Regions from separate parts of the Streptomyces sp. NPDC046866 genome, predicted to be linked through region 3. Evidence: riboswitches for the same ligand, from Rfam matches in the RefSeq annotation. Region 3 holds a riboswitch; each other region holds the start of a gene.
What was found. Region 3 has a riboswitch for thiamine pyrophosphate ahead of AB0953_RS20395 (magnesium and cobalt transport protein CorA). Riboswitches for the same ligand answer to the same signal wherever they lie in the genome.
Positions count from the first base shown of each region.

Region 1 (10,507 bases), on a different contig from region 3:
GGGGCTGCCGCTGACGGCGGCCCCCCGTTCCGCGCCGAGATGCCGCCGCAGGAGCCCATGCCCAGCCCCCCGCCCCCGCCTTCGCAGGCACCGCAGGACGCCTCGCCCCCGCCGCAGAAGAAGCGGGCCGGGCGCGACCTGCGTGCCGCCATAGGGGTCGGCGTCGGCCTCGGTGCGGTGATCTTCGCCTCGCTTTTCATCGTCAAGGCGGTCTTCGTCGGCGTCATCGTCGTCGCGGTCGTCGTGGGCCTGTGGGAGCTCACCTCCCGGCTCCAGGAGAAGAAGGGCATCAGGGCGCCGCTCGTCCCGCTGGCGATCGGCGGCGCCGCCATGGTCATCGCCGGATACGTCCGCGGGGCCGAGGGCGCCTGGGTGGCCATGGCCCTGACCGCGCTGGCGGTCCTGGTCTGGCGGATGACCGAACCTCCCGAGGACTACCTCAAGGACGTGACGGCCGGCGTCTTCGCGGCGTTCTACGTGCCCTTCCTGGCCACCTTCGTCGCGATGCTGCTCACCGCGGACGACGGCCCCCAGCGCGTGGTCACCTTCCTGCTGCTGACCGTGGTCAGCGACACGGGGGCCTACGCGGTGGGCTGGCGCTTCGGCAAGCACAAGCTCGCCCCGCGCATCAGCCCCGGCAAGACCCGTGAGGGGCTCCTCGGCGCGGTCGCCTTCGCGATGGGCGCCGGCGCGCTGTGCATGGAGTTCCTGGTCGACGGCGGCGCCTGGTGGCAGGGCCTGCTGCTCGGCCTCGCGGTCGCCGTCAGCGCCACCCTCGGCGACCTCGGCGAGTCGATGATCAAGCGGGACCTGGGCATCAAGGACATGGGCACGCTGCTGCCCGGCCACGGCGGGATCATGGATCGGCTGGACTCCTTGCTGCCGACCGCCCCCGTGGTGTGGCTGCTGCTGGCGCTCTTCGTCGGCACCGGCTGAGGGCACCGGCTGGGCCGACCGGGTTATCCTGAAGGGCGCACCACCACCTGTGGTGCGCCCTTCACCCCGTGATTGCGGGGATGCATCTCGTGTGAGGTCTCCGGCGCGGACGCGCCACCGCCATCACCTCCGCCCGTTCGGAGGTCGTCGGACCTCGTCGCCCTGAGGAAGGACCGATCATGGCACCCCGCCCCGCTCCGGGAGAGCTCACCTTCGTCGCGCCCAAGGGGGCGAAGAAGCCGCCCCGGCACCTGGCCGACCTCACGCCCGCGGAGCGCCGCGAGGCGGTCGCCGCGATCGGCGAGAAGCCGTTCCGGGCCAAGCAGCTCTCGCAGCACTACTTCGCGCGCTACGCGCACGACCCGGCCGAGTGGACGGACATCCCGGCCGGCTCCCGCGAGAAGCTCCAGCAGGAGCTGCTGCCGGACCTGATGTCGGTCGTGCGGCACATCTCGTGCGACGACGACACCACCCGCAAGACCCTGTGGAAGCTGCACGACGGCACGCTCGTCGAGTCCGTGCTGATGCGCTACCCCGACCGGGTCACCATGTGCATCTCCTCGCAGGCCGGCTGCGGCATGAACTGCCCGTTCTGCGCCACCGGCCAGGCAGGCCTGGACCGCAACCTGTCCACCGCCGAGATCGTGCACCAGATCGTGGACGGCATGCGCGCCCTGCGCGACGGTGAGGTCCCCGGCGGCCCGGCCCGCCTGTCCAACATCGTCTTCATGGGCATGGGCGAGCCGCTGGCCAACTACAACCGCGTCGTCGGCGCCATCCGCCGGCTGACCGACCCCGAGCCCGACGGCCTCGGCCTGTCGCAGCGCGGGATCACGGTCTCCACCGTCGGCCTGGTCCCTGCCATCCACCGCTTCGCCGACGAGGGCTTCAAGTGCCGCCTCGCCGTCTCGCTGCACGCCCCGGACGACGAGCTGCGCGACACCCTGGTCCCGGTCAACACCCGCTGGAAGGTCCGCGAGGTCCTCGACGCGGCCTGGGAGTACGCCGAGAAGTCCGGCCGCCGGGTCTCCATCGAGTACGCCCTGATCCGCGACATCAACGACCAGGCCTGGCGGGGCGACCTCCTCGGCCGGCTCCTCAAGGGCAAGCGCGTCCACGTCAACCTGATCCCGCTGAACCCGACGCCGGGCTCGAAGTGGACCGCCTCGCGCCCCGAGGACGAGCGCGCCTTCGTCGAGGCCATCGCCCGCCACGGGGTGCCGGTGACGGTGCGCGACACCCGCGGCCAGGAGATCGACGGCGCCTGCGGCCAGCTCGCCGCCTCGGAGCGCTGACGCGCACGCCGCCCCGGCGCCCGCGCTCCGCAGGCCGACCGGTGCCGGCGCGCTGACCTGCGCAGTTGCCTGCGGTACCGTCGGGAGGCCGGGTGCGGCCACGGGGTACTCTGTGGCCGTACCCATTTGCATATTCCGACAGGGGAGCGCCACAGCGCTGAGAGTGCGGTCACCGTCCACCGCAGACCCTCTGAACCTCGCCCCGGTCATTCGGGGTAGGAAGTTCGGTCATCACTCAAGCTGTTGCGCCCTGCCCGGCGTCCGCTCCTGACAGCGCCGGGCAGGGCCGCGTCTTCTCCTGGTCATCCCAGGAGGAATCCACCAGTGAGCACCACCAGGAAGATCGCGGGCGCCGTGCTCGCGACCGCGTTCGGCGTGGCCACGCTCAGCGCCTGCGGCGGCGACGGCAAGGACAAGCCGGCCGCCGGCGGGAGCGAGTCGCCGAAGCAGAAGACGATCACGCTCGTCTCCCACGACTCCTTCAACGTGACCGACACGGTCCTGAAGGAGTTCGAGCAGCAGAGCGGCTACACCGTGAAGGTCCTCAAGTCCGGGGACGCGGGCGCCGCCCTCAACCAGGAGATCCTCACCAAGGGCTCGCCGCGCGGCGACGTGTTCTTCGGGGTGGACAACACCCTGCTCTCGCGCGCCCTCGACAACGGCATCTTCACGCCGTACGAGGCCAAGGGCCTGGACGGGGTCAAGCCCGAGTACGTCCTCGACAAGCAGCACCGGGTCACCCCGGTCGACTCCGGCGACATCTGCGTCAACTACGACAAGGCGTACTTCGCCGACAAGAAGCTGGCCCCGCCGCAGACCCTGGACGACCTGGTCAAGCCCGAGTACAAGGACCTGCTCGTCACCGAGAACGCGGCGACCTCCTCGCCGGGCCTCGGCTTCCTGCTGGCCAGCGTCGGCAAGTACGGCGAGGACGGGTGGAAGGACTACTGGAGCAAGCTGAAGGCCAACGGGGTCGAGGTCGTCGACGGCTGGGAGCAGGCCTACAACGAGCGCTTCTCCGGCTCCGCGGGCGGCAAGAAGGCCAAGGGAGACCGCCCGCTGGTCGTCTCCTACGCCTCCAGCCCGCCGGTCGAGGTGCTCTACGGCGAGCCGCAGCCGGCCGAGGCGCCCACGGGCGTGTCCACCGGCACCTGCTTCCGCCAGGTCGAGTTCGCCGGCCTGCTCAAGGGCGCGAAGAACGAGGAGGGCGGCAAGGCGCTGATCGACTTCCTGATCGGCAAGAAGTTCCAGGAGGACATGCCGCTCCAGATGTTCGTGAACCCGGTGGTCAAGGACGCGAAGCTGCCGGAGCTGTTCACGAAGCACGGCGTGGTCATCGACAAGCCCCAGAACGTGGCTCCCGAGACCATTGCCAAGAACCGTGAGCAGTGGGTCAAGACGTGGTCCTCGATCGTCGTGAAGTAGGCCACGAAGCCGCAGGGGCGGCCGCGGACGCAGCCGCACGCCGCCCCCGCGCAGGCCGCCTCCGCGCAGGCGCCGCCGCGCCGCGCGAGGGCGCACGCGGTACGGCCGTCAGGCTCGCCCTGATGGCCGTACCGCTGGCCTTCTTCGGGCTGTTCTTCGCCTATCCCGTCGCCGCGATCGTCGGCCGGGGCGTGCGGACCGACGCCGGCTGGCAGCTCGGCCGCATCGGCGAGGTGCTGTCCCGCCCGGACATCGCCGGCGTCCTGTGGTTCACCGCCTGGCAGGCGCTCGCGTCGACCGTGCTGACGCTGCTGGTCGCACTGCCCGGCGCGTACGTCTTCGCGCGGTTCGACTTCCCCGGCAAGCAGCTGCTGCGGGCCGTGGTCACCGTTCCGTTCGTGCTGCCGACCGTGGTCGTCGGGACCGCGTTCCTGGCGCTGGTCGGGCGGGGCGGGCTGCTCCAGGAGCTGTGGGGCGTCCGGCTGGACACCACCGTGTGGGCGATCCTGCTCGCGCACGTCTTCTTCAACTACGCCGTCGTCGTCCGCACCGTCGGCGGGCTGTGGGCCCAGCTCGACCCGCGGCAGGAGGAGGCCGCCCGGGTGCTGGGCGCCGGGCGCTTCGCCGCGTGGCGGCGGGTCACGCTGCCCGCTCTGGCTCCGGCGGTGGCGGCCGCCGCCCTGATGGTGTTCCTGTTCACCTTCACCTCCTTCGGCGTCGTGCAGATCCTCGGCGGGCCCTCGTACGCCACGCTCGAGGTCGAGGTCTACCGGCAGACCGCACAGCTGCTGGACCTGCCCACGGCCGCCGTCCTGACGATGGTGCAGTTCGCCGCCGTCCTGCTGATCCTCGCCGTCCACGCCCGGACCGTGCGCCGGCGCGAGACGGCCCTGCGGCTCGTGGACCCCGCCCGGACCGCGCACCGGCCGCGCGGCGCGGGGCAGTGGGCGCTGCTGGGCGGGGTGCTGCTCGGGGTGGCGCTGCTGATTGTGCTGCCCCTCGGCGTCCTGGTGGAGCGGTCCCTCGACGCGCCGGGCGGGTACGGGTTCGGCTTCTACCGGGCGCTGCAGAGCGCGGGCGCCGGCGGCGGAACGTTCCTCGTCCCGCCGCTGGAGGCGGTCTGGAACTCCCTGCAGTACGCGCTGGCCGCCACCGCCATCGCCGTGCTGGTCGGCGGCCTCGCCGCGGCCGCCCTGACCCGGCGCGGGGGCCGGTTCGTCCGCGGCTTCGACGCGCTGCTGATGCTTCCGCTCGGGGTCTCCGCCGTGACGGTCGGCTTCGGATTCCTGATCACCCTGGACGAGCCGCCGCTGGACCTGCGGACCTCGTGGATCCTGGTGCCGCTGGCGCAGGCGCTGGTCGGCGTGCCCTTCGTGGTGCGCACCATGCTGCCGGTGCTGCGGGCCGTGGACGCGCGGCTGCGGGAGGCCGCCGCCGTGCTCGGCGCGTCCCCGCTGCGGGCCTGGCGGGAGGTGGACCTGCCGCTGGTGCGGCGGGCCCTGCTGATCGCTGCCGGGTTCGCCTTCGCCGTCTCGCTCGGGGAGTTCGGCGCGACCGTCTTCATCGCACGGCCGGACCGGCCGACGCTGCCGGTGGCCGTGGCCCGGCTGCTCGGGCGGGCCGGCGGGCTGAACTACGGGCAGGCGATGGCCCTGAGCACGATTCTGATGCTGGTGTGCGCGGCGTCCCTGCTGGTGCTGGAGCGGCTGCGCCCCGACAAGACCTCGGGAGAGTTCTGATGACGTTGCTCGAACTGGCCGGCGTGTCGGTCCGCTTCGGAGAGCGCACCGTCGTCGACTCCGTGGACCTCCGGGTCGCCGAGCACGAGACCGTGTGCGTGCTCGGTCCGAGCGGCAGCGGCAAGTCCACGCTCCTGCGGGTCGTCGCCGGGCTCCAGGCGGTGTCGTCGGGGCGGGTCCTGCTGGGCGGGGCGGACCAGGCCAGGGTGCCCGTGCACCGGCGGGGGGTCGGCCTGATGTTCCAGGACCACCAGCTCTTCCCGCACCGGGACGTCGCCGGGAACGTCGCCTTCGGCCTGCGCATGCGCGGCTGGGCCGACGGGCGCGGCCGGGCGGCGCGCGCCGCCGCGTACACCGCACGCGTCGCGGAGCTGCTGGAGCTGGTCGGGCTGCCCGGCGCCCAGCGCCGCTCGGTGTCCTCCCTGTCGGGCGGCGAGCAGCAGCGGGTCGCCCTGGCCAGGGCGCTGGCCCCGTCACCGCGGCTGCTGATGCTGGACGAACCGCTGGGACAGCTGGACCGGGGCCTGCGCGAGCGACTCGTGGTGGAGCTGCGCGAGCTGTTCTCCCGGCTGGGCACCACCGTGCTGGCCGTCACCCACGACCAGGGCGAGGCGTTCGCCCTGGCCGACCGGGTGGTGGTGATGCGCGAGGGCCGCATCGCGCAGGCCGGGACGCCGCTGGAGGTCTGGCAGCGGCCCGCCTCGGAGTTCGTGGCGCGCTTCCTCGGCTTCGAGAACGTGGCCCCGGCCACCGTTGCGGGCGGCGCCGCGGAGACCGCCTGGGGCAGGGTCCCCGTGCCCGACGGCTCGCCCGAGGGCGAGCAGCAGGTCCTCATCCGCCCGGCGGGAGTCCGCCTCGGCACGGACGGCCTGCCCTGCGAGGTGCTCTCGCGGACCTTCCGCGGCACGCACGTCGCGCTGCTGCTGCGCCCGCCGCGGGGCCCCGCCCTGGAGGCCGAGTGCGACCTGGCCGCAGCCCCGTCCCCGGGGGACCGGGTCGGCGTCACCTTCGCCCCGTCCGAGGTGGTCGTCCTCCCGTCGCCGGCCTAGCGGGCCGGGGCCGGTCCCGCCCGCTGCCGCGTAGCGCCCCCAGGTACACCCCGGCCAGGACGAGCGGGGTGCCCAGCAGCAGCGAGGCGGTCAGCGGCTCGGCGTCCAGCCGGGCCGAGGCCACGATCGCCACCACCGGGACCACGACGAACGCGTACGCGGCCCGGGCCGCGCCCCAGTGCTGGATCACCAGCAGGTAGCAGACGAAGACGAGCACCGAGCCCGCGACGACCAGGTACAGCAGTGCCCACCAGGTGGCGGCGCGCCCGGGCAGCACCCAGCGTTCCCCCGCCGCGGCCGACGCGGCGAACAGGGCCGCGGCGCCGGCGCCCATCCCGACCGCGTTCATGGTCACCGGGTGCACCTTCGGGATCCGCTGCGCCAGCACGGCCCCCTCGGCGAACGACACCACGCTCCCGAGCAGCGCCGCGAAGGACGGCAGCGGCACCGACGCCTGCAGCGGTGCCCGGGAGATCACCGCGACCCCCGCCACGGCGCACAGGGTGCCCGCGGTGGCCGACGCCCGCAGGCGCTCCTGCCGCTGGAGCACGGCGAGAAGCAGGGTGACGAGCGGGACCAGCGCGAGCAGCGTCTGCCCCAGGCCCGCATGGATCTCCACGAGCGCGTAGTACGTCAGGGCGAAGGTGACGCCGAAGTTGAGCAGCCCGTACGCCACGGCGCCGGCGAGGGCCCGGCCGCGCGGCAGCGGCAGGCGCAGGGCGGCCGTGACGCCGGCCAGGAGCACCGCCGCCGCCCCGAACCGCAGGGCGGCGCCCCACAGCGGGTCGAGTTCGCGCAGGCAGAACCGGACCCCGACCGCATTGCCGCCCGCGAGCACGGCCCCCGCGGCGAAAGCCGCCGGCGCCACCCGGTCGGGACGCTGGTCCATCCCCTCACGGTAGGGCGCAGCCCGACGGCGCGCCGTCCGGCACCGGGCAGCGCCCGGTTGCCGTGGCTAGCGGGCTTCGGCCGGCTCCGGCTCCGTTGCCCCGGCAGGGGCTTCGGCACCGTCGTGGTTGCCGTACCAGGCGACGGCCACCGCGCCGGCCACCGCGAGGACGAAGCCGACGGCGGCCAGCCAGGCCAGCCCCGGCCGGGACGCATCGCCCAGCCAGAGCACGCCGATCGCGCCGGGCAGGACCGTCTCGCCGACCACCAGCGCGGCCGTGGCGCCGTTGACCGAGCCGATCTGGAGGGCGACGGTGTGCAGGTACATGCCGCCGACCCCGGCCAGCACGATGGCGTACAGGGCGGGGTCGCCGAGCAGGGAGGCGACGTCGAACGGGTCGATGCCGTTCAGGATCCGCACGCCGACGCCGAGCGCGCCGAAGGCCAGGCCCGAGAGCAGGCCTGCGAGGATCGCCGCCCGCGCGCCCAGCAGCCGTACCGCGACCGTGCCGCCGCCGATGATCAGCACGGTCACGCCGAACAGCCACCAGTGCGTGGACATCGGGGCGTGGTGGCCGCCCTCGTGCCCGGCGGCCGTCGCCAGCAGCACCAGCGCCGCGCACACCACGCCGATGGAGATCCACTCCTTGCGGGTCAGCCGGATGCCGAGCATCCGCACACTGAGGACCGCCGTGATCACCAGGTTGGCGCTGATGACCGTCTGGGACAGGAAGAGGGGCAGCAGCCGGGCGGCGAGCGCGCCCAAGCCGAAGCCCGCGAAGTCCAGGACGGTGCCGAGGATGAACTCCCAGGTCATCGCCGCCTTGGCGGTGGACGACAGGTTGGGTCCGCCGTGCGCCGTCACCCCGGCCTCGGCGGGGGTCGTACGGGCCGCCCGGCGCGAGCCGACGGCTTGCAGGACGGATCCCGTGCCGTAGCAGATGGACGCCGCTATCGCGGTCAGCAGGCCTATGAGCACCGAGCGCTCCGTTCACGTCTGGCAGGTTTTGCGGTACCTCTGCCAGACGTGAGAACGGGCCCGGAAGTTGCCTCGCGCCCCCAGCCCCTTGCGGCGAGCGCCGCCGGGCGCCGGCGGGGTGCTCGTCGAGGGAGCCGGAGACGGCGTCGTCGTGGAGGGGCCGCGGCAGCGGTGCCGCGTCAGCGGGTCAGCACCAGCGACGTCAGCTGCGCCACACCCCAGCTGACCGGTACGCACAGGGCGAGCAGCGCGCCGGCCCGCAGGCCGGCGGACGTGCGCAGGACGCCGTCGGGGGTGCCGAGGGCGAGCAGGGCCGTGCGGGTGCCGGAGCGGGTCTGGCGGACCTCCGCGGCGCGGACCAGCAGCGCGGCGGCGGCGCAGGCGCCGACCAGGGCGGCGGCCGGAGCGGTCAGCGGGCCCAGCGGGCCGCCGGAGCCGAGGGCGCTCCGGCCGGGCAGGGCCGCGAAGGTCAGGGCCGCCGCGCCGACCGCGCACAGCACGCCGAAGGGCCGGCCCAGCCGGGCCGCGTCCTCCTGCAGGGCCCGCCCGGCCAGCAGCCGCAGCGCGCCGGGGCGGACGGCCTGGACCACGGCCCCGCAGGCATGGGTGAGGCCGGGGCCGGCGAGGGCGAGTCCGGCGGTGGTCAGGGCCCAGCCGGCCGGGACCCCTGCGCCGCCGCGGCCGGCCCATGCCTGTACGGCGAGCCCGCAGGCGGTCAGGGCGATGCCCCAGGGCAGCCCCGTCTGCGGGGCGGGCGGGGTGTGCGGGCGCAGCGCGAGGGCCGTGGCGGCCGCGGCGCTCAGCGGGACCAGGGCCAGCAGGGTGAGGGCGGCGGCGACGGGCAGCGGCCGGTCGGCGTGCAGCAGCCGGGCCCCGGCGCCGTCGAAGGGAAGTCCGGCGAGGTCGCCGCGCAGGTGGAGGAAGGCGGCCAGGGCCAGGGCGCTGCCCAGGGCGCAGGGGATGGCGGTGGAGACGGCGGCGACGAGGGCGAGGCGTGCGGGTCCCAGTCCGACGGCGTCCATCCCGGCGCGGGGGCGGCACGCCGGGTCGGTCCGGGCGACGGCGACGGCGAACTGGACGGCGGCTGCGAGCGGGACCAGGGCCCACAGCAGCCGAGGGAACGATCCGGCAGGCCGGGCGGTGGCGTCGGCCAGGACGTGGAGCAGCAGGAAGGCGGCGCCGGAGCAGGCGGCGGCGACCAGCAGCCGGCGCAGCTGGACGAGCGGGCGGGAGCCGCGGGCTAGGCGGAGAGCGAGCACGCGGCCTGCTCCTCCGGGGTGTCGTCGGGACCGGCGGCCACGGTCGCGGCCGCTCCGGCGGGACGGCCGTCGAGGAGGTCGAAGCAGCGGTCGGCGACGGCGGCGGTGCCCTCCTCGTGGGTGGCCAGCACCACGGTGATCCCGTGCGAGCGGGCCGCGGTGGTGAGGGTGCGCAGCAGCAGGGAGCGCTCGGCGCGGTGCAGCGGTGCCGTGGGCTCGTCGGCGAAGATCACCGCCGGCTCGTTGACCAGGGCGCGGGCCAGGGCGACGCGCTGGGCCTCGGCGCGGGTGAGTGCGCGGGGGCGCCGGCGGGCGAGGCCGCCGATGTCGAGGCGGTCCAGCCACGCGCGGGCGGCGTGCTTGGCGGTGCGGTGCGAGGCGCCCGCAACGAGCAGGGGCAGGGCCGCGTTCTCCCACGCGGTGAGTTCCGGAACCAGCGCCGGCTCGGGGCCGATCCAGCCGAACCGGTCGCGGCGCAGCCGCCGGCGGTCGGGGGCTCCCATGGTGTGGACGGGGATGCTGTTGAACCAGATCTCGCCCTCGGTGGGGACGAGCCGGCCGGACAGGCAGTCCAGCAGGGTGGTCTTGCCGCTGCCGCGGGGTCCGGTCACGGCGAGGATCTCGCCCTGGCGGACGGCGATCGAGACGCCGACGAGGCCGGGTGAACCTCCGCCGGACTTCGCCCGGGGGGACTCCCCGTGGGAGTAGTGAACGGACCGGGCCCACAGGACGTCATTGTCCGGTGGGGCGTTGTCCGGTGGAGCCACCATGGCGTACACCTCCGTTCGGGGGAACGAAGCGGAGCCGGTTCGGTCACCGGCGCCCGCACTGAGATGTAAAGAGATGAAGGTCCCGGACCGTGACAGCACACGGCCCGGACCTCCCCGTTCTCACTCGAACGGGGGATCCGGGCCGTGTCATCGGGCCTATTTACAGC
Region 1 is NZ_JBEYXN010000020.1:80,210-90,716, reverse strand. Features, by position in the region: gene AB0953_RS25875 (phosphatidate cytidylyltransferase) at 1-936, shown strand, start outside; gene rlmN (23S rRNA (adenine(2503)-C(2))-methyltransferase RlmN) at 1,116-2,231, shown strand; TPP riboswitch at 2,362-2,471, shown strand; gene AB0953_RS25865 (thiamine ABC transporter substrate-binding protein) at 2,556-3,656, shown strand; gene AB0953_RS25860 (iron ABC transporter permease) at 3,779-5,395, shown strand; gene AB0953_RS25855 (ABC transporter ATP-binding protein) at 5,395-6,444, shown strand; gene AB0953_RS25850 (DMT family transporter) at 6,398-7,333, opposite strand; gene AB0953_RS25845 (hypothetical protein) at 7,400-8,311, opposite strand; gene AB0953_RS25840 (hypothetical protein) at 8,491-9,570, opposite strand; gene AB0953_RS25835 (ATP-binding cassette domain-containing protein) at 9,552-10,340, opposite strand.
Region 1: it holds a riboswitch for thiamine pyrophosphate, as region 3 does, so the genes downstream of both, AB0953_RS25865 (thiamine ABC transporter substrate-binding protein) here and AB0953_RS20395 (magnesium and cobalt transport protein CorA) in region 3, are expected to answer to the same signal.

Region 2 (10,507 bases), on a different contig from region 3:
CCCAGGGGACCCACGGCATGTGCGGGGGCGGCCCCCGCAGGGCGGGTGCCCGAAGCCCGCCGCCACGCCTGGGGGTGTGCTTTTGTCTTCGGTTCACAGTGCCGGTGTGCCGACGCTGATCGGTTCCGTCCAACGGGCGTTGAGGCTGCTCGAAGCCGCGGGGTCCCACAGCGGCGGAGCGCCGGCGAAACAGCTGGCCCGTGAGGCCGGGCTTCCGCTTCCCACCGCGTACCACCTGCTGCGCACCCTCACGCACGAGGGCTATCTGCGCCGGGAGAGCGGCGTTTTCGTGCTCGGGCCCGCCGCCGCGCGGCTGGCGGGCGCAGGATTGCAGCAGAAACGTCGCAGCATGATCCTCGACTCGCTCGCCCACTTCCGCGACGCCGTCGGAGCGCCCGTCTACTTCGCGGTGTTCCGGGAGGGTGAGATCGAGGTGGTGGGCGTCTCGGACACCCCGGACGATCCGGCCGTCGAGGAATGGGCGGACTTCCGTGCGACCGGTCACGCGCATGCCATCGGGCAGTGCCTGCTGGCGCAGCTCGACGAGGCGACGCGCAAGGACTATTACGACCGCCACCCGGTCGAGGCCATCACCGCCTACACCGTGCGGGACCAGCGCGCCCTGGAGGCGCGGATCGCCTCCCTGGGCCGGATGCAGCCGGTGATGGAGTATCAGGAGTACGCACTGGGGACGGTCTGCGCGGCGATCCCGATCACGGCGGGGGACACCGCGGCCACGATGGCCATTTCTCTCCCCCTGCATCAGGAAGATCGATTGCCCTCTGTGGTCAATCGGCTACAGAGTGAAGTAGGCGCGCTGTTGAGCACCCTCTCCTTCTCTATCAGTATCTGAAAACTCACTCCTTGTGATACGCCAGTGCTTCCACCACTCTTGTCAAGAGGGTCTTGGGGGGTCATTCCTGGCCACTTCCACAACAGCGGGGTAGGCAATGCGCGAGTCGGTGCAGGCAGAGGTCATGATGAGCTTCCTCGTTTCGGAGGAGCTCTCGTTCCGGATCCCGGTGGAGCTCCGGTACGACGCCCGTGACCCCTACGCGGTCCGCCTGACCTTCCACCTTCCGGGAGATGCGCCCGTGACCTGGGCGTTCGGCAGAGAGCTCCTTCTCGACGGCATCAACAAGCCGTGCGGCGACGGCGACGTGCACATCGCCCCCACCTCGACCGAGGAGCTGTCCGACGTGCACATCCGGCTCCAGGTCGGTGGCGACCGGGCCCTGTTCCGAGCCGGTGCGGCCCCGCTCGTCGCCTTCCTCGACCGCACCGACCGGCTCGTCCCGCTCGGCCAGGAGCGCAGCCTCGGCGACTTCGAAGTGAGCCTCGACGAGGCGCTCGACCGGATCCTGGCGGAGGCGCGGCAGAACGAGCAGAACGCGGGCTGAGCGGTCAGCGCTTGCGCCGCCGCCGGCCCCGCCCGCCGCGCGCGCGGGCCGCGGCCGGGGCGCCGTCCGGGGCGCCGGGCCGGTCGGCGGACACCACCAGCGCCGCCAGCACCGTCGTGACCGGCACGGAGGCCACCAGTCCGATCGATCCCACGAGGGTGCGGACGATCTCCTCCGCCACCAGCTCGCTGTTGGCCACCGAACCCACGCTGCTGTTCGCGATCGAGAACAGCAGGAGCAGAGGCAGTGCCGCGCCGGCGTAGGCCAGCACCAGCGTGTTGACGACCGAGGCGATGTGGTCGCGGCCGATGCGGATGGCCGCGCGGTACAGGGCCCGCGGTCCCATCGACGGGTCCGCGTGGTGCAGTTCCCAGACCGCCGAGGTCTGGGTGACCGTCACGTCGTCGAGCACGCCCAGCGATCCGATGATGACGCCCGCGAGCAGCAGGCCGCTCATGTCGATGCCCGGGTAGAGCCCGTGGATCAGCCCCGTGTTGTCGTCGGTGTTGCCGCTGAGGAAGGCCCAGTCGATGAACAGCGAGCCCAGCAGCCCGATCAGCAGCAGCGAGACGAGTGTGCCGAGGACCGCGACGGAGGTGCGGGCGGTCAGCCCGTGGCACATGTAGAGCGCGATCAGCATGATGGCGCTCGCCCCGATCACCGCGACGACCAGAGGGTTCGACCCCTGGAGGATCGCCGGGAGGATGAACAGGGTCAGCACGACGAAGCTGACGGCCAGGGCGATCAGCGCGAACATGCCCCGCATGCGCCCGACGACGACCACCGCCACCGCGAACAGGCCGGCGAGCAGGGCCAGCGGCAGCTTGCGGTTCACGTCGATCACGGAGTACTGCAGGTCCCGCGGCGCGTCCGGGGCGTACGCGACGACCACCTCCTGGCCGTACTCCAACTGCCGCGGCGCGCCCGGCTGGACGATCTCGAAGAAGGTGCGGCCCTTGTCGGGGCCGCTTGCGACCTCGACCGTCGCCTTCTTGCACTCGCCCGTCTGGGAGGCCACGGCCTCCCGGCCCTCAGGGGTGGCGGTGCTGCCGGTGGGCGGTACCTGAGAGGCGTTCACCGATTTGCAGTCGACACGTTCGAGGGCGACGACCTTGGCCTGCTGCGTCTGGCGGTCGAACCCCACGCCGGAGCGCTCGTGGGAGGGGGCACCGCCCGGCCAGAGCACCGCCATGCCGATGAAGACCGCGGCGGCGAAGGGGATCAGTACGGCGGCGATGACCTTGCGCAGGTGCAGCGAGACGGGCGCCGCCGGCCCGTGGCCGTGGCTGTGGCCGTGGCCGTGCGCATGGCCGGCTCCGTGCCCGTTCGCCGGGCCGTGCCCGTGCCCGTTCCCGGGCCCGTGGTCGTGGCCATCGGCTGGGCCGTGGTCAGCGGGCTCGGCGGGCTCGAACGGGGGCTGCGGGGAGGACGTCACCGGCCGATCATCGCAAGAGATGAGGGGGCCCACTGTTCAGCACGCCACAGATGACGCTAGCGTGGGGTCACCTTTGCACAACGCGGGAGCTCGGAGCACCGGGCTGAGAGGACGCTGATCACCGTACGCGCACACGGCGCGCGTAGGGGAAGAGGCTGCGTCGACCGCCGAACCTGTTACCGGGTAATGCCGGCGTAGGGAGATCAGGTCTCATGACCATTCAGGACGCACGCACGCCTGCCGTCGGCCAGGACGCCGACGGCCAGACCGAGCGCCAGCCGGGCTGGCACAAGGGCTATGTGGCGGGCTCCCGCCCCGACATCCGGGTGCCGGTTCGCCAGGTCCACCTCACCAACGGCAAGGACGTGACGCTCTACGACACGTCAGGGCCGTACACCGACCCGCAGATCGAGACCGACGTGCGCCGCGGCCTGCCGCCGCTGCGCGAGAACTGGATCATTGGCCGCGGCGACACCGAGGAGTACGCGGGCCGCCCCGTGCGCCCCGAGGACGACGGCATCAAGCACACCTCGCCGCGCGGTGGCCTCAAGAACCTCGACGCCGTCTTCCCCGGCCGCCCCCGCCTGCCGCGCCGCGGCCGCGACGGCCAGGCCGTCACGCAGCTCGCGTACGCCCGCCGCGGCGAGATCACCCCGGAGATGGAGTACGTCGCGATCCGCGAGAACGTCTCCCCCGAGGTCGTCCGCGAGGAGATCGCCGCGGGCCGCGCGGTGCTGCCGGCCAACGTGAACCACCCGGAGATCGAGCCGATGATCATCGGCAAGAAGTTCCTGGTGAAGGTCAACGCCAACATCGGCAACTCCGCGGTCACCTCCTCCATCGAGGAGGAGGTGGAGAAGATGACCTGGGCCACCCGCTGGGGCGCCGACACGGTGATGGACCTCTCCACCGGCCGCAACATCCACACCACCCGCGAATGGGTCCTGCGCAACTCCCCCGTGCCCATCGGCACCGTGCCGCTCTACCAGGCGCTGGAGAAGGTCGACGGCAGGGCCGAGGAGCTGACCTGGGAGATCTACAAGGACACGGTCATCGAACAGGCCGAGCAGGGCGTCGACTACATGACGGTCCACGCCGGCGTGCTGCTGCCGTACGTTCCGCTGACCGCCCGCCGCAAGACGGGCATCGTCTCGCGCGGCGGCTCGATCATGGCCGCCTGGTGCCTGGCGCACCACAAGGAGAACTTCCTCTACACCAACTTCGAGGAGCTCTGCGAGATCCTCGCGACGTACGACGTGACGTACTCGCTGGGCGACGGCCTGCGCCCCGGCTCGATCGCGGACGCCAACGACGCCGCACAGTTCGCCGAGCTGAAGACGCTGGGCGAGCTGAACACGATCGCCAAGCGGCACAACGTCCAGACGATGATCGAGGGCCCGGGCCACGTCCCGATGCACAAGATCAAGGAGAACATCGACCTCCAGCAGGAGATCTGCGAGGAGGCCCCGTTCTACACGCTGGGCCCGCTCACCACGGACGTCGCCCCGGCGTACGACCACATCACCTCCGGCATCGGCGCCGCGATGATCGCCTGGTGGGGCACCGCCATGCTCTGCTACGTGACGCCCAAGGAGCACCTGGGCCTGCCCAACCGCGACGACGTGAAGACCGGCGTCATCACCTACAAGATCGCGGCCCACGCGGCGGACCTGGCCAAGGGCCACCCGGGCGCCCAGGAGTGGGACGACGCCCTGTCGGACGCGCGGTTCGAGTTCCGCTGGGAGGACCAGTTCAACCTGGCCCTCGACCCCGACACGGCTCGGGAGTTCCACGACGAGACCCTTCCGGCCGAGCCGGCGAAGACCGCGCACTTCTGCTCCATGTGCGGTCCGAAGTTCTGCTCGATGAAGATCTCCCAGGACATCCGCCGCGAGCACGGCGGTGACCTGAAGGCCGAGGAGATCGAGGCGGGCATGGCGGAGAAGTCCGCCGAGTTCGCGGCGAGCGGCAACCGGGTCTACCTCCCGCTGGCGGACTGACCGCGGCGCCGCCGGCGCATCGCTCCGGGGAGGTAGAGGGGGCTTCCCCGGAGCCCCGCCCGCGGCCGCGGGCCGGTCCCGTGCCGTCCCGAACGGGCCCTGGCGGAAAGGGGCTTGCACTGGAGTGCGCTCCAACTCCTACAGTGCGGGCCCATGACCATGACATACCGCAGCCTGGGCCGGACCGGCATGGAAGTCAGTACGCACTGCCTGGGGACCATGATGTTCGGGGCGGTGGGCAACCCGGACCACGACGACTGCGTGCGGATCGTCCATGCCGCGCTCGACCGGGGGATCAACTTCCTCGACACGGCGGACATGTACTCCGCGGGCGAGTCCGAGGTGATCGTCGGCAAGGCCCTCAAGGGGCGGCGTGACGAGGTCGTGCTCGCCACCAAGGTGCACTTCCAGATGGGCGAGGGCCGCAACCGCAGCGGCAACTCGCGGCGCTGGATCGTGCGCGCGGTGGAGGACAGCCTGCGGCGTCTGGGCACCGACTGGATCGACCTCTACCAGGTGCACCGGCCCGACCACACGACGGACGTCGAGGAGACCCTGTCCGTCCTCGGCGACCTGGTGCGGGCCGGCAAGATACGCGCCTTCGGCTGCTCGACCTTCCCCGCGGAGGAGATCGTCGAGGCGCACCACACCGCCGAGCGGCGGGCGCTGCCTCGGTTCCGTACCGAGCAGCCGCCGTACTCGATCCTGGCGCGCGGGATCGAGGCCGACGTCCTGCCCGTGGCCCAGCGGTACGGGATGGGCGTGCTCACCTGGAGCCCGCTCGCCTCGGGCTTCCTGAGCGGCAAGTACCGCCTCGGCGGCCCGATCGACCTGACCTCGGGCCGGCCCGCGCTGACACCGGCGCGCTTCGATCCGGCCATCCCCGGGAACGTCGCCAAGCTGGAGGCCGTGGAGCAGCTCGTCGAGCTCGCCGACGGGATCGGCTGCACCCTGCCGGAGCTGGCCGTGGCCTTCCCCGTCGCGCACCCCGCGGTCACCTCCGTGATCATCGGCCCGCGGACCATGGACCAGCTGGAGTCGCTCCTCAAGGGCGCCTCCGTGGTGCTCGACGACGCCGCGCTCGACCGGATCGACGCGATCGTGCCGCCGGGGACCAACCTGTACCGGCCCGACGGCGTCTGGCTCCCGCCGGCGCTGGCCGATGCGGCGCTGCGGCGGCGGCCCCTGGGGGAGCGCGCCGCAGGCTAGGCCTTCGCCCTGCGCTTCGATGTTTCACGTGAAACCGGGATGGACGACCCGCCGCGGGCCAGGGCGTAGCCGCGGTTGGTCTCCGTCTGGCGCCGGTAGGGCTCGGGCAGGTCGGGCAGGGCCAGCAGCCGGTCGCAGGCGTGCAGTGAGGCCTCCATGTCGCCGACCCAGTACGCGGTGATGGAGTGCTCGAAGAGCAGCCCCCACCGGTAGACCCACGGGTGCATGAACAGCAGGTCGTCCGGTGCGGGCTGGTCCAGGACCGCCGAGGTGATCGCGTGCGCGGCGTGGTGGCGTCCCAGCAGCCGCAGCCGGGAGGCCAGTTCGTAGCAGGCCTCCAGACGGCCGGGCCGTGACTCCCAGGCACGCGTGAGGGCGTCCATGGCACCCGGCCAGTCGCCGGATTCGGCGCTCAGGATGCCGACCTGGAGCAGGGAGAAGTAGACCTCCTCGGCCCAGCCCCCCATCTCGGCCCGGCGCTCGTAGAGCCGGATCGCCTCCTTGGTGTCGCCCATGTCGCGCATCGTCTGGGCGAGGTAGAAGACCGTCCGCGTGTTGGACGGGTCCCGCTCGAGTTCCGCGCTGAGCAGGCGGGCGTCGCGCTCGAATTTGTCGTGCCGGGAGCCGCCGTCGGCGTGGTCCTCGATGAAGAGCGCGTCGAGGTTCTCCTGCACCCCCGGCCCGGGTTCGAATTCGCCGGGGAGGTCGCACGTGAGGTACTCGTGGGTGACGCCCTCGTAGCGCCAGGGCAGGTCGCCGCGGACCAGGCGCTTGATGCGGTACTCGGTCGTCCCCTCGTGGCGGAGCATGTACGACTGGGCCCCGAGCGGGGGCAGCGGCCCCTCGCTGCGCAGGACGTGGTCGGCGTCGAGCAGCAGCAGGTAGTCGGCCTTGCCGCGGGCGTGGGCGATGTTGAGGCTGCGGTTGTGGCCGAAGTCCGTCCACGGCTCCTCGTGGAGCTCCCCGGGGATCCCCTCCAGGGCATCGCGGATCAGCTGCTGGGTGCCGTCCGTGGAACCGGTGTCGGAGATGACCCAGGTGTCGATGAGGTCCCGTACCGAGGCCAGGCAGCGCTCGATGACGGCGGACTCGTTCTTCACGATCATGCAGAGGCAAATGGTCGGCTTCACGGCCGCCGACCCTAGGGATACGGCCGGTCGGGGCACCGGCGGCACGCCGTGGGCAGGCCCGGGAGGCTGGTACGACACCGCCAAGTGGCCGTGTTTGCTGGTCCGTTCCGCTGACCGGCGGGCGAGCCGGGCGAGTGCGGCGGGAAGGGCTCTTCAGGATGGCTGCGGAGTGCGTCCCTGTGTGCGGACTCCGCCGAAACATTCGATCCGGTGTGCGCGAGGAGTAGTACATGAGTTCTGAGGACAGGTCCCGATCCCCCTTGGGGCCTCTGCCCCGTCGTCGAGCGGGCTGGCTGGCCGGAGGCGCCTTCGCCTCTCTGGCCTTGGTGCTGACCGGCATCGCGGCTCCGGCCTCGGCCGTCGCGCCGCAGCCCGGAGGGTCCGTGGTCGCGCCTGACGGCGACTACTGCGGGCCGTCCACGACGAAGAAGGCCATGGATCATGCGAATCCGACGGCGGGCGGTGACAAGTGCAAGGTCGGCCCGACGGGCCCGCGCGGGCCCAGAGGACACACCGGGCCGACGGGGCCGACGGGGCCGACCGGGCCCACCGGCAGGGGTGCGACCGGCCCCACCGGCCCGACGGGCGCTCCGGGTGCCAGCGGCCAGTGCTTCGACGTGGACGCCGTCCGGCCCGCCGCATCCCGCGAGGTCAAGGCGGTGCTCTCCGACACCATCACCTACGCCGGCATCCGCGACCTGACCCCGGCCGTGACGCCGTGGCGCTGGTACGACCTGACCGACACCGGGGACACGTACCCGACGGACGCCTGCGCGGTGTCGATCTCCAGCCAGGCCAACATCGTCAACATCGAGGTGCTGACCACGGGCGGCGAGATCTTCGAGACGACGTGCACGATCGTGCCCGGCACCCCGGACGCCCTCACCTGCAACGAAGTGTGGACGCCGGCGGAACCGCAGCCGACCGCCGGGGCGAACGGCCTGGCCCGGTTCGCCCACAGGTCCCTGTCCGCGGAGGACCGGAAGGTCCGCCCCAACGAGATGAAGTAGCGGCGGCAGCCGCCTTCACCGAGCCTCGGGCTCCGGGCCGCCGAAGTCCGGGCTCGTGAAGTCCGGCGGCGTGTAGCCGGGCCGGGTCCCCTGCGAGGGGGAACCGGGACTGGTGAAGTCGGGCCGGGTGTATCCCAGGTTGGGGATGCGCCCGGCCTTCGGCGTGCAGGGGCCCGAACGCGCCGGCCCGGCCACCGGCTCCGGCCCCGGGTCCGGCCCGGCCCCGGGATCGGCGAGCGCGTCCCGGAAGAACGGCAGGATGCCCCGCTCCAGGAGCGCACGCCGCCAGGCCTCGCGCGCCAGTGCAACCCCGTCGGGTGCTGCTTCGGCCGCGTCCCCGGCGACGACCTCGGTCGCGCGGTTGCGGACGGCCGTCACCAGCAGCCCGACCGCAGCGAACAGCACGGTGACCACGGTGAGCGCTCCGAAGAGCCAGCCCGCCGTCAACATGGTGTCTGCGAAGGACGGTTCGGGATCGACCGCCTTCAGCGTGTAGCCCAGCAGCAGGAAGATCAGCATGGCGGTGGCGGCCAGGACCGGCGCGAGGACCGCGACCATGGCGCTGATGCCCGGGCCGTCGCCCTCCCCGTCCTCCTGACCGGCCTCCCGGTACCCGGCCGCCCCGCTCGGGGCCGAGCGCAGCTCCTCGCGCCGCTCGCCGCGTACCTTCACGTAGTGGTCGTACTCGGCCGCTGCGGCGGCGGTGAGCAGGGCGATGGCCCCGACGGCCATGGTGCGCAGTTGTTCGGCGTTCAGACGCAGCCCCAGCGCGGCGAGCTCGGGCCGTTCGTGTGCGGTGCGCAGCGCCTCGTCGAGGAGCCGATCGAACTCCGGTCGGTCTTCGGTCAGCAGGTGCGGAGCGCTGTTCATGTGCATCCCCCGATGCTCCGTGGGAGCCGGTTGGCCCGCGTAGACCCGGGCACCGGCACAAACGGAGGAGAGCCTGCTACGGATAGAGCGATGGTAGAGCGCTCATGCCGCGCCGTGACAGGGGCTTTCGTGAATTGCCCCGCACGTGACAAGCCTCAGTCGGCGAGGGGAAGTTGCTGGACGAGCAGCTTGCCGGCCATGGTGACCCCGCCGTCCATCGCGATGGCGAGGCCGCCCGCGTACACGTGGGGTCCGTGGACCGTCTCGGGGCCGTGGCCGCTGTCGCCCTCCTCGGTGCCCACCTCGCCGAGCAGGTACGGGATGGGGCTGTGGCCGTGTACGACCCGGGTGCCGCCGTACGTGTCGAGGAGCTCGCGCACCGCCTGGGGGCCGGTCTCCTCGTCGCGGAAGGCGAAGCGCTTGGTGAACTTGCGGAACAGGTCCCAGGTGATGTCGGCGTCGTTGCGGTTGAGCAGCTCGTGGATGGTGTCGTTGACGTCCTCGATGGAGTCGCCGTAGTCGAGGTACGCGGTGGTGTCGGAGTGCAGCAGCAGGTGCCCGTCCTCCAGCACGGCCGCGTCCAGGCGGGACATCCACTGCAGGTGTACGTCCTCCAGGCGCTCCATGTCGGTGCGCTGACCGCCGTTGAGGAGCCAGGCGGCCTGGAAGGTCGCGGTGCCGGCGCCCGAGGCGACGGGGGTGTCGCCGAACCGCTTGGCGCCGATGAGCAGCAGTTCGTGGTTGCCCATGAGGGCCTTGCAGTAGCCGCCGGCGGCGGCCGCCTCGGCGGACAGGCGCATGACGAGGTCGATGACGCCGATGCCGTCCGGGCCGCGGTCGGTGAAGTCGCCGAGGAACCAGATGCGGGCGTTGCCTGCGGACCAGCGCCGGTCGGCGTCGATGAGGCCCTGGGCCTGGAGCTCGGCGACGAGCTCGTCCAGGTAGCCGTGGACGTCGCCGACGACGTAGAGCGGGCCGGGGCCGGTCGGGGACTCCTGGGGGACGTACTGCACCTGGACGGTGTCGCCCGGTCCGCCGCGGCCGATGACCGGCAGGTCGCGGTGGGTCGGGGTGTAGCCGCCGAGGTCGTCCTCCGCGGCCGGCGCCGGGGCCGGGGCGGGCACGGTGGCCGGAGCGGACGCGGGCATGGGCGGCACGGGCGCCGGCGGGGGCGGCGGCACGGGGGCCCGGCCCGGGGCGTGCGCCGGTGCGGGCGGCTCGCCGTAGTACGCGGGGTACTCGCCGTAGACAGGGGCGTCCTCGGACTGCGGTGCGGGCGGCGCGCCGTACGGATGGGGTTCGGTGACCGGCACCCGGAAGTCCCGCAGCGTCTCCGTCCGCATCGCGGGTCCCTGACCGGCCCCCTGAGTCATCGACCCCTCCACCACCGTCGCGCTGCCGTACACCTGCGGACCCTCCTGGCCTCCCGGGCGGAGGATCCGTGATGTCGTGC
Region 2 is NZ_JBEYXN010000001.1:178,877-189,383, reverse strand. Features, by position in the region: gene AB0953_RS00880 (helix-turn-helix domain-containing protein) at 107-853, shown strand; gene AB0953_RS00875 (SsgA family sporulation/cell division regulator) at 951-1,400, shown strand; gene AB0953_RS00870 (YibE/F family protein) at 1,405-2,835, opposite strand; TPP riboswitch at 2,908-3,053, shown strand; gene thiC (phosphomethylpyrimidine synthase ThiC) at 3,048-4,835, shown strand; gene AB0953_RS00860 (aldo/keto reductase) at 4,995-6,044, shown strand; gene AB0953_RS00855 (glycosyltransferase) at 6,041-7,174, opposite strand; gene AB0953_RS00850 (hypothetical protein) at 7,609-8,184, shown strand; gene AB0953_RS00845 (hypothetical protein) at 8,200-9,060, opposite strand; gene AB0953_RS00840 (metallophosphoesterase) at 9,210-10,427, opposite strand.
Region 2: it holds a riboswitch for thiamine pyrophosphate, as region 3 does, so the genes downstream of both, thiC (phosphomethylpyrimidine synthase ThiC) here and AB0953_RS20395 (magnesium and cobalt transport protein CorA) in region 3, are expected to answer to the same signal.

Region 3 (10,507 bases):
GCGTGGTAGGCCACCGCGTCGATGCCCTGCTCCACCAGGAAGGCGGCGGTCTTCTCCACGGAGGCCCGCGAGAGGCAGTAGACGACGCCCGCGTCCCCCTCGTGCTCGGTGCGGATCAGCTCCAGCAGCTGCTTCTGCGGGTTGTTCTTGGCCGCGATCCGGTACTGGATGTTGGGCCGGTCGAAGCTGGCGACGAAGTGCCGGGCCTCGCCGAGGCCGAGCCGGGCGGCGATCTCGGCGTGCGTCGCCGGGGTGGCCGTCGCGGTCAGCGCGATCCGCGGGACCTTGGGCCAGCGCTCGTGCAGCATGGACAGGGCGAGGTAGTCCGGCCGGAAGTCGTGGCCCCACTGGGCCACGCAGTGCGCCTCGTCGATCGCGAACAGCGAGACCTCGCCTTGGTCGAGGAGGCGCTGCGTGCCCTCGGTGCGCAGCCGCTCGGGGGCCAGGTACAGCAGGTCCAGCTCGCCGGCGAGGAAGAGCTGCTCGACGGTGCGCCGCTCGTCGAAGCCCTGGGTGGAGTTCAGGAACCCGGCCCGCACGCCGAGGGCGGTGAGCGCGTCCACCTGGTCCTGCATCAGCGCGATCAGCGGCGAGACCACCACGCCGGTGCCGCCCCTGACCAGCGCGGGGATCTGGTAGCAGAGCGACTTGCCGCCGCCGGTCGGCATCAGCACCAGTGCGTCGCCGCCGCCCGCGACGTGCTCGATGATCTGCTGCTGCTCGCCGCGGAAGGAGTCGTAGCCGAAGACGCGGTGCAGCACCTCCAGGGCATCGTGGGTGCGCGCGGACGCGTCGATGAGGGTCATGCGGGAAGCCTACCGACCTCCTGCGACACCCCGGCCGCCCTGTGGACGACTCCCACCGCGGCGCGGTGCCCGCCCGCGCCGGCGTGGTCGGCTCCCGCCGGACCCCCGCGGGGCTGCCCGCCGGCCCCCGCCGGCACCCCGCCGGGCATCCCGCCGACACCCCCGGCCCACACCTCCGCCGGCACCCGCGGGGCAGCCCGACGGCGCCCCCGCCGGCCCCGCCTCCCGGGCCGCTTTCGGCCGCTTTCGGCCAAGGGCGCACGGGGGCGCCCGCAGCCCTGCCCCGGCACGGCCGGGCCTGGGACCCTGGGGACATGCCCTCGTCCCCGCCTCCCGGGTCCCCCGCTCCTGCCCAGCCGGTGCCGCCGGTGGAGCTGGTGCAGCTGACGCGGCCGGAGGGCGTCCCGCCCGGGCTCCGGGCGCAGCTGGCCGACTGCTGGGCGGCCGTGGTCAACGCCGGCGGCGCGGTGATCGCGCCCGGACTGCCCATGCCGCCCGTGCGCCCGGCCGATGCGGCGCCGGTCGTGGAGCGGCTGGTGCGCGGTCTCGACCCGGTCCGGTCCCGGCTGCTCGTCGCCCGGTCCGGCGGGGCCCCGGCCGGATGGCTGGTCCTGCACCGCGATCCGCACCCGCTGATCGCCCACTGCGGCGTCGTCAACCACGTCCAGACCCATCCGCGCTTCCGCGGTCGCGGCATCGGCACGGCGCTCATGACCGGCGTGGCCGCGGTCGCCCGGGACGGGATGGGCCTCGAGCGGCTCCAGCTCAGCGCCCGGTCCGGGTGCGGGCTGGAGGACTTCTACCGGCGGCTGGGCTGGGTCGAGGTCGGCCGGTGGCCGGGTGCGCTGCGGGTGGCGCCCGGCGACGACCGGGACGACGTCCTGATGGGCCTCGCCCTCTGAGCCCGCGCCACCGTCGTCATCCGGCCATCCGCCCCCCGTGCTCCCACGCACCCTTCAGCTGCGGCCCGGACGGAGCGATGATGGTCCGAGCCGTACGAATGGTCGATCGCACAGCCGGGTCTGCCGGACCACGGGTTCGCGGGTCCGCACACGGCGTCGTCGGGGAGGGACGGAACGGCCGGCATGAGCGACGCCCCCTTGTACCTGGAGCCGCGGCTCACCGCGGGCCCGGCGTCCCTGCTGCGCTCCGGGCCGTTCCTGCACGGCCTCGTGGAGGCGCTCGGCTCGCCGCTGGGCGTCGTCCTGCCCTCGGAGACCGAGCACAACACCGCCGGCTTCGAGGCCGTCCTGCGCCGCCACCGCCTCTCCGGGCGGATCTTCTTCGCGCACAAGGCCACCGGCTCCAGCGCCCTGGTCCGCCACCTGGCCGCCCGTACCGGCGCCGGCCTGGACGCCGCCTCGCTGCAGGAGCTGCAGCACGCCCTGGGGGCCGGCTTCACCCCCGACCGGATCATGGCGACGGGGCCGAAGGACCCCGCGTTCCTGTGGCTGGCCGCGCGCACCGGGGTGACCGTGAACGCCGACGGGCCGGGCGAGCTCGAGCAGGCCGCGCGCCTGGTGCGCTCCCACGGGCTGCCCCGCCTGCGCGTCCTGCTGCGGCTGTCCGGCTTCGAGACCGCCGGTCCGCGCACGCTCTCCCGGAGCAGCCGCTTCGGCACCGCCGTCAAGGCCCTCGGTCCGCTGCTCGACCTGCTCGACGCGCTGCGCGACGCGGTGGAGCCGATCGGGGTGGGCTACCACCTGGACACCACCAGCACCGACGAGAAGGCCACCGCCCTGGAGGGCTGCCTGCAGGCCGTGGAGGAGCTGCGGTCCCGGGGCTTCACCCCCCGGGCCGTCGACGTCGGCGGCGGCTTCGGCGTGAGCTACCTGGCGCACGCCGCCCAGTGGGAGCGCTACACCACCGCCCTCACCGAGGCCGCGCTCGGCCGCCGCGCACCGCTGGCCTGGGGCGGGCACGGCTACGGCCTGCGGGTGGAGCACGGCACCCTCAGGGGCGCGCTCGCGCTGTACCCCGCGTACCGGCCGGCCGCCGGGCCCGCGTACCTCGACGAACTGCTCTCCCGCCCGGCCCCCACGCTGGGCCGGCCCCTGGGCACCCTGCTGCTGGAAAGCCTGTGCGACCTGTACGCCGAGCCGGGCCGGGCCCTCGTGGACCAGTGCGGGATCACCCTGGGCCGGGTGGTGGAGGTACGGGGCGACGCCGACGGCCCGCCGCGCGTGCGGCTCGCGCTGAACGCCGGCGACGTCGGCCTGGAGGACCACGGGGTGCTCGTCGACCCGGTCCTGGTCGGCCGCGACGCCGCGCCCGCAGAGGCTCCCGGGGACGCGCCCGGCGACCCGGGGGGCATCGGCGTGCACCTGATGGGCAACCTGTGCCTGGAGGCCGACCTGATCACCCGCCGGACGGTGTTCCTGCCCCGTCTGCCGCGCCCCGGCGACCTGCTGGCCTTCCCGAACACGGCCGGCTACTGCATGGACTTCACCGCCACCAGGGCCCAGCGGCAGCCGCCGGCCCGCAAGGTCGCCGTCAGGGCGGCGGGAGAGGAGGGCGGAGCCTGGCGCTGGTGCCTCGACGAGGAGTACTGGCCCGTCACCGAAACGGGGGGATGACAGTTGCGGTACGACAGCATCACCGAGGCCATCGGCAACACCCCGCTGGTGCGCATCGATCCGGATGTGCACGGCCTGACCAACATCGACCTGTACGCCAAGCTGGAGATGCTCAACCCCTTCGGCTCGCTCAAGGACCGCGCCGCCTGGAACATGGTCCGCGGCCGGCTGGCCGGGGCCGCGGCCCGCGGCGAGACGGTGGTCGAGCTCTCCAGCGGCAACACGGCCAAGGCCCTGGCCCTGCTGGCGGGCCTGCACGGGCTGCCGTTCAAGAGCGTCACCAACCGGATGCGGGTCCCCGAGATCAAGGACCTGCTGCTCCTGCTCGGCGCGCAGATCGAGGAGCTGCCCGGGCAGAGCGAGTGCCTCGACCCGACCGACACCTCCGATCCGCTGACCGTCTTCCACCGTCAGCTGACCCGCCCGGGCAGTGCCCACCTGCACACCGACCAGTACTTCAACCCGCTGAACGCCGACGCGCACGCCCGGGGCACGGGCCCCGAGATCATCGCCGATCTGGACGGTCGCGCCCCGGACTTCTTCATCGCCTGCGTGGGCACCGCCGGCTCCTCCACCGGGGTCGCCCGGGCCCTGCGCGCCCACGACCCCGCGGTGCGGGTGATCGGGCTGGTGGGCGCCAAGTCGGACTTCATCCCCGGGATCCGCACCGCCGACGAGGTGCACGAGGTGGGCCTGTTCGACCCGGCGGTGTACGACGCCCTGGAGACGGTGGACTCCGACGAGGCGCTCGACGGGATGCTGGTGCTGCTGCGCCGCTGCGGCCTGCTGTCGGGTCCGACCGGCGGGGCCGCGTACCACGGGGCGGTGCGCCATCTGCGGGCCGTGGACGCCGGGCTGGCGGAGCGCCGGACGGCGGTGTTCATCGTCTGCGACCGGGCGGAGAGCTATCTCGGCTACGTCCGCCGGCGCCGGCCCGAGCTGCTGGGCCGCCCGCCCGTGCGCAACGCGGTCGAGCACGTCACCGCCGCCGAACTGGCCGCCGTACGGGCCATGGAGGTGGCCGAGGCGCGCCCGTGGATCGAGAGCGGGCGGCCGCTGGTGGTCGACCTGCGCGGCCCGTTCGCGTACGGCGCCCTGCACATCGACGGCTCGGTCAACATCGTGGACGAGCTGTTCGCGGAACTGGTGCGGGGCGGGCTGCCGTTCAGTGCGAGCCGGCCGGTGCTGCTGGCCTGCCCGGTCGGTGAGAAGTCGCTGCGGTACGCCGCGCTGCTCACCCGGATGGGCCATCCGGACGTACGGAGCCTCGCGGGCGGCATCATCGCCTGGCGGGACGCCGGCGCCCCGCTGGTGCGGGACTGACGTGGCCGCCGCGACGCGCGGTCCGCGGAGGGAGCTGGCCGAGCTCGGCGCCTGGCAGCGGCCGCTGCGCGCGCAGTTCCCGATCGTGGCGGGGGCGGGGGGCGACGGCGGGGACGGCTCCGGGCCGCCGCGCGCGGCCTACCTCGACAGTGCGGCGACCGCGCAGAAGCCCCAGCCGGTCCTGGACGCGGTGACCGCGTACCTGACCACCGCCAACGCCAACGCCGGGCGCGGCTCCTACCCCTGGGCCAACCACACGACCGCCCGCGTGGAGGCCGCCCGGGAGCGGGTCAAGGCCTTCCTCGGCGACCCCGACCCGCGGCGGTCGTCGGTGCACTTCACGGGCGGCACCTCGGAGGGGCTGCGGGCCGTCGCCCGGGACTGGCTGCCGGGGCTGCTGGCCGACGGGGACGAGATCGTGGTGCCGTTCGGCGACCACCGGGCCAATCTCGACCCGTGGCTGGAGGCCCGGGACCTGCTGGCCCGGCAGGGGGTGGGGATCTCCGTACGGGCCCTGCCGTGCCAGGAGGGGTCCGGGGACTACGATCCGGCGGCGCTGGCGGCCATGGCCGGCCCGCGCCTGCGGTTCGTGGCCGCCACGCACGTGCACCACGTGTACGGGGCCGACATGAACGTGCACCGGATCCGGGAGGCCGTCGGCCCGGATCCGGTGATCTGCCTGGACGCGGCGCAGAGCGTCGGCCACCAGCCGGTGTCCCTGGCCGGGCTGGACGTGGACTTCCTGGTCTTCTCGGGGCACAAGGCGCTCGCCCTGCCGGGGACGGGCGCGGTGTGGGCCCGCGGCGCGCGCGGGCCGGCCTTCGTGCCCGGCGGATGGCAGGGCACCCCGAACACCGCCGGCATCGTGAGCCTGGCGGCGGCCCTGGACTGGCTGGACGCGGCCGGGACCGACCGGATCGGGCGCTGGACCTCGGCCCTGGCCTCGGTGCTGACGGACGGGCTGAGCCGGATGCCGGCGTACGAGGTGCTGGGGTGCCGCACCAGCCTGGCGGCGGACACCGCCGTGCAGCGCCGGGGCAGCATCGTCACGTTCCGGCACCGCGCGATCGGCTCGCAGGACCTGGGGTTCGTCCTGTTCAGCCACGGGTTCATGGTGCGCTGCGACGACCACTGCCAGGCGGGCCCGGGGCCGGAGGGCGGCTCGGTCCGTGTCAGCCTGCACGTCTACAACACACTCGAAGAGATGGAGAACTTGCTCACCGCCCTCGCCACACTGCAATGATTTTCACTATGAGCGGGAGCGATGCGGGTGCGCTGAGCACGGCGACGGCCGCGCACTGGGTGGAGCGCTGGGAGTGCCAGCAGCAGCGGTACGCGGTGGACCGGGCCGAGCGGTTCACGGTCATCGCGGACGTGGTCGAGCACGCCACGCGGGCGCCGGCGCGGGCCCGGCCGGGCGACTCGGCCGGCCCCGGCGGCCGTGGCGGCCCGGGCCGGCTCGTGCTCGACCTGGGCAGCGGCCCGGGCGCGCTGGCGGCGCTGCTCGCCGACCGGCTGCCCGACGCCGAGGTGCTCGCCGTCGACGCGGACCCGCTGCTGCTGGAGCTGGGCCGGACCCACTACGGCGGCGACCGGCTGCGGCACGTGCAGGCCCTGATCGGGGCGCCCGGCTGGCTGGACGGGCTCGGCCTGGACCGGCCGCTGGACGCGGCCGTCTCCACGACGGCCCTGCACTACCTGGGCGAGGACGCGCTGCGCCGGGTCTACCGGGACCTGGCCGAGCGGCTGCGCCCGGGCGGCGTGTTCGTCAACGGCGACCACATCGCTCCGGACTCCGCCGGGATCCGCGCCGTCGCCGCCGACGTCGGCCGCCGCCACTCCGAGCGGAGCCTGGCGTTCACGCACGAGGACTGGGCGTCGTGGTGGTCGGGGGCGGCCCAGGACCCGGAGCTGGCCCCGCTCATGCCCCGCCCGGACTCCTCCGGCCACCCGCCCTGCGCCTCCGCCGACCTCCCGGTCTCCGCCCACACCGCCCTGCTCCACGAGGCGGGCTTCACCCACGTCGGCACCGTCTGGCAGCACGGCACGAGCCGGGTCCTGACGGCCCTGCGCTGACCGGCCGCGGGGGCCGGTCGGTCACTCCACGACGACCTCCACGCAGGCCACCGGGTTGCAGCCGTAGCCGCGGGCGTTCCACGGGGCACGGCCCGGCTGGGTGTGCCCGGCCTCGTCGGTGGCGCGGGCCAGCAGCCGGTACCGCCCGGGCCGCAGGGGCGCCGTCCACGGATGGGTCCACTCCTGCCAGGCGTACGGCCCGAGGGGCGGCTCGAGCCGGGCCTCCTCCCAGGAGGGGGCAGGGCCGACGCCCTCCGCCTCTCCCTCGGCCCCTCCCCCGCCCTCGACCCGTACCTCGACGCGGCGGACCGCCACGCCGCCGCCGGACCAGGCCCGCCCCCGTACGAGGGTCTGCGCGCCGCACCGCAGCACCGAGCCGGGTGCCGGCGCGGTGACGAGGGACTTGACCCGGATCGTGGTCACGGGCCCCTCGGGGGTGCCGCGGGAGGCCGTGTAGACGTACTCCTCCGTCTGGAAGGGCCCGGTGAAGGGCTCCGTGACGGCCCGTGCCCCGACCAGCCACTTCACGTCGGCGACCGCGTACCGGCCGGGGACCACGAGGCGGACGGGCGCGCCGTGCTCGGGCGCCAGCGGCTCCCCGTTCATGTGGGTGGCGAGGAGGGTGTCGGGGTGCAGGGCCGCGGCCAGCGGGAGGCTGCGCTCGAAGGCGGTGCGGCGGCCGTGCACCGTACCGGAGTCGGCCCCGCAGAAGACGACCTCCACGGCGGCCGCGTCGATCAGGGCCCGGGCGGCCAGGAAGCGGAACGGCACCCCGGCGAAGTGCGCGCACCCGACCGCGCCCTGGCCCCAGGGCAGGCCCGTGGGGCGCGGCCGCATCAGACTGCGGCCGTTGCCCGCGCATTCCAGGACGACGTCGAGCTCCCGGTACGGCATCGCGCACAGCTCCGCGTAGCACACGTCGAGGGGTGCGGCCACGGCCCCGCCGATCCGTACGCGCCACCGGCCGGTGTCCGCCTCCGGGATGCCGAAGTGGTCGCGTACGAAGAAGGCGTCCACGGGGGTGACGGGCTCGGCCAGCGCCGCCCGGGGCGTCTGGGCGTTGTACGGGTCGGCGGTGACCGGCTCGGGCGCCCAGGCGGTGCCGCCGGACCCGCGCACGACGGGCGAAGCCACGGCCGACACCTCCCGTCGGACAGGCGGACCGACATGGCACGGAATGCTGCTGCCAGTGTAGGTCCCGGGAAGGTCGAAAAAGCGGATGAAAAAGACAGCCCAAACAAATCGAACCTTCCCCCTATTCCTCGCAAGCGGGTGGGACTACTCTGGCAGTAGGCCTACGAGGCGAGCGAGGGAGTTCGACCGGAGTAGCCGATTTCGGCGGAAGGGTTCACGTCCGCTGGGACCGACGTCGGCGGTCGGGCTGAGAGGCCTGAAGGTCGGGAGACCCGAGGGCGACCTCCATCACCTGATCCGGACCATACCGGCGCAGGGAGCCCGCTTCGTAGGTCGTTCACGTGTGTGCAGCCGTACGGCACCGCCCCCTGGCCGCCCCCGCCCCCGGCCGCTCCCGGCCCGCCCTGACGATGCGGCACGGAGCGGCGCGTCCGGTACGCCCCCCGCGAGCAACCATGGCTGTAGGGCAGGGGCCGGACGCGAGGAGGACCCCATGATCGTGGACTGCGCGCACTACCGCGACGGGCGCCGGCAGCAGGAGGGCCCGATGCCGCTGGACCGTGCGGCCGCCTGCTGCGAACAGGGCGGATTCGTCTGGCTGGGCCTCTTCGAACCCCGCCCGGAGGAGATGGACGAGGTCCGCGAGAGCTTCGGCCTGCACGAACTCGCCGTCGAGGACGCCCGGGCCTTCCACCTGCGCCCGAAGGCCGAGCAGTACGAGGACGGCACCGAGCTGATCATCCTGCGCACCGCGCGCTACGACGACGAGCGCGAGGAGATCGACACGGGCGAGATCAGCGTCTTCCTCTCCGAACACTTCGTGATCACCGTGCGCCAGGGCGTCGCCAGCGAGCTGCATGGGGCCCGCAGCCGGCTGGAACGGCGTCCCGAACTGCTGCGCACGGGCAGCGCCTCGACACTGTGGGCCATCCTCGACCAGGTCGTCGACGGCTACGCGCCGGTCGTGGCGGAACTCGACCGCGACATCGAGCAGATCGAGGCCACCGTGTTCTCCGGTGCGGTCGCCCCGACCGAACGCATCTACTTCCTGCGGCGCGAGGCCACCGACTTCTACCGCGCCGTGCACCCGCTCCTCGCGGTGCTCTCCCGCCTGCTCAAGCCGGGCAGGTCGCCGGCGGAGCTGCTGCCGTACTTCCACAACGTGCACGACCACCTGCTGCTGGTCAACGAGGAGGTGGCCGCCCAGCGCGACCTGCTGGCCACCGTCCTGGAAGCGAACATCGCCGTGATCTCCGTCGAACAGAACAAGATCAACCTGCGGCAGAGCGCCACGATGGAGCAGCTCACGATCCTGGCGACGGTCTTCCTGCCGCTGTCCTTCGTGGTCGGCTTCTTCGGCCAGAACTTCTCCTGGCTCATCGGGCGGATCAGCGGCTTCCCCGCCTTCCTCACCCTCACCGTCCTCGGCCTGCTGCTCCCGTGCCTGGCCCTCTACGTCTGGCTCCACCGCCGCCGCCGCTCCCCGACCCCCGACCCGGCCCCCCTCCACGCCCCACACCGATAGCCCGCGGGAATGGCCGTCAGGCGCCACCGCGTACCGGCACAGCGCCTGCGGCCGCCTACGGAGTGCGCTGCTGCGGCCGCTCGGCCCGGTGGGTCAGCATCCGGCGCAGCAGCCGGGTGAGGGGCCGCTCCGCCAGGCGGTGCAGCAGCCAGGCGATCAGCACGGCGCCCGCGATCACGCCCAGCAGGGTCGGCCATGCGCCCCACTGTTCGTTCCGGTGCCAGATCACCCGTACGCCCAGCGACTGGTGGACGAGGTAGAGGGGGTAGGAGATCGCGCCTGCGACGGGCAGCCAGCGCCACTGGATCCGGTCGAGCCTGCCGAGCGCGATCAGGCCCATCAGCACGTACATGACGGTGATCGCCGCGAGGCAGACCTTCCAGTTGATGCCGTGGCCCTCACCTTCCATGATCGCCGGGAGGCGGTGTTGCATCAGCAGCCAGGACAACCCCAGGATGCCGAGGGTTTCGCCCTCGATCCGGCCCGCTCGGCGGACCAGGTGGAACGCGATGCCGGCGATGAAGAAGGGCGCCCACCGGGGCACCAGGAGTTGGTCCATGAGCGGGATGCCCGACTCCGGCGCCAGGACCGAGCCCAGTGCCCAGATCCAGCAGAAGTTGGCGACGCGACGGCGGCTGGTGCCCAGCAGGACGACGAGCGAGAAGACCAGATAGAAGCGCAGCTCGACCCAGAGCGTCCAGTAGACGTTGTCCACGCCGTTCACGCCGAGAGGTTCCTGCAGCATGGTGAGGTTGGTCAGCATCTGACCGACCGTGACCCGCGGCTCGCCCGGAAGAGGGGGCCCCAGCCGGGCGGCTGCCGAGGAGAGGACGACCGCCGCCCAGTAGAGCGGGAACAGCCGCAGGATCCGGCCCTGCCAGAACTGCTGGAGCGATTTGCCCCAGCCGGACATGCAGATGACGAAGCCGCTGATCATGAAGAAGAAGACCACGCCCAGCCAGCCGAACCCGGCGACCCGGTGCAGCCGGGGAAACAGCTCGACGGCTGTTCGCTGCCAGGGGACCGTCCCGGATCCGGCCAGGTAGTGGAACAGGACCACCGACAGG
Region 3 is NZ_JBEYXN010000013.1:128,583-139,089, forward strand. Features, by position in the region: gene recQ (DNA helicase RecQ) at 1-806, opposite strand, end outside; gene AB0953_RS20365 (GNAT family N-acetyltransferase) at 1,121-1,708, shown strand; gene AB0953_RS20370 (Y4yA family PLP-dependent enzyme) at 1,892-3,382, shown strand; gene AB0953_RS20375 (pyridoxal-phosphate dependent enzyme) at 3,386-4,705, shown strand; gene AB0953_RS20380 (aminotransferase class V-fold PLP-dependent enzyme) at 4,707-5,948, shown strand; gene AB0953_RS20385 (class I SAM-dependent methyltransferase) at 5,957-6,781, shown strand; gene AB0953_RS20390 (molybdopterin-dependent oxidoreductase) at 6,803-7,915, opposite strand; TPP riboswitch at 8,080-8,251, shown strand; gene AB0953_RS20395 (magnesium and cobalt transport protein CorA) at 8,409-9,440, shown strand; gene AB0953_RS20400 (acyltransferase) at 9,496-10,507, opposite strand, start outside.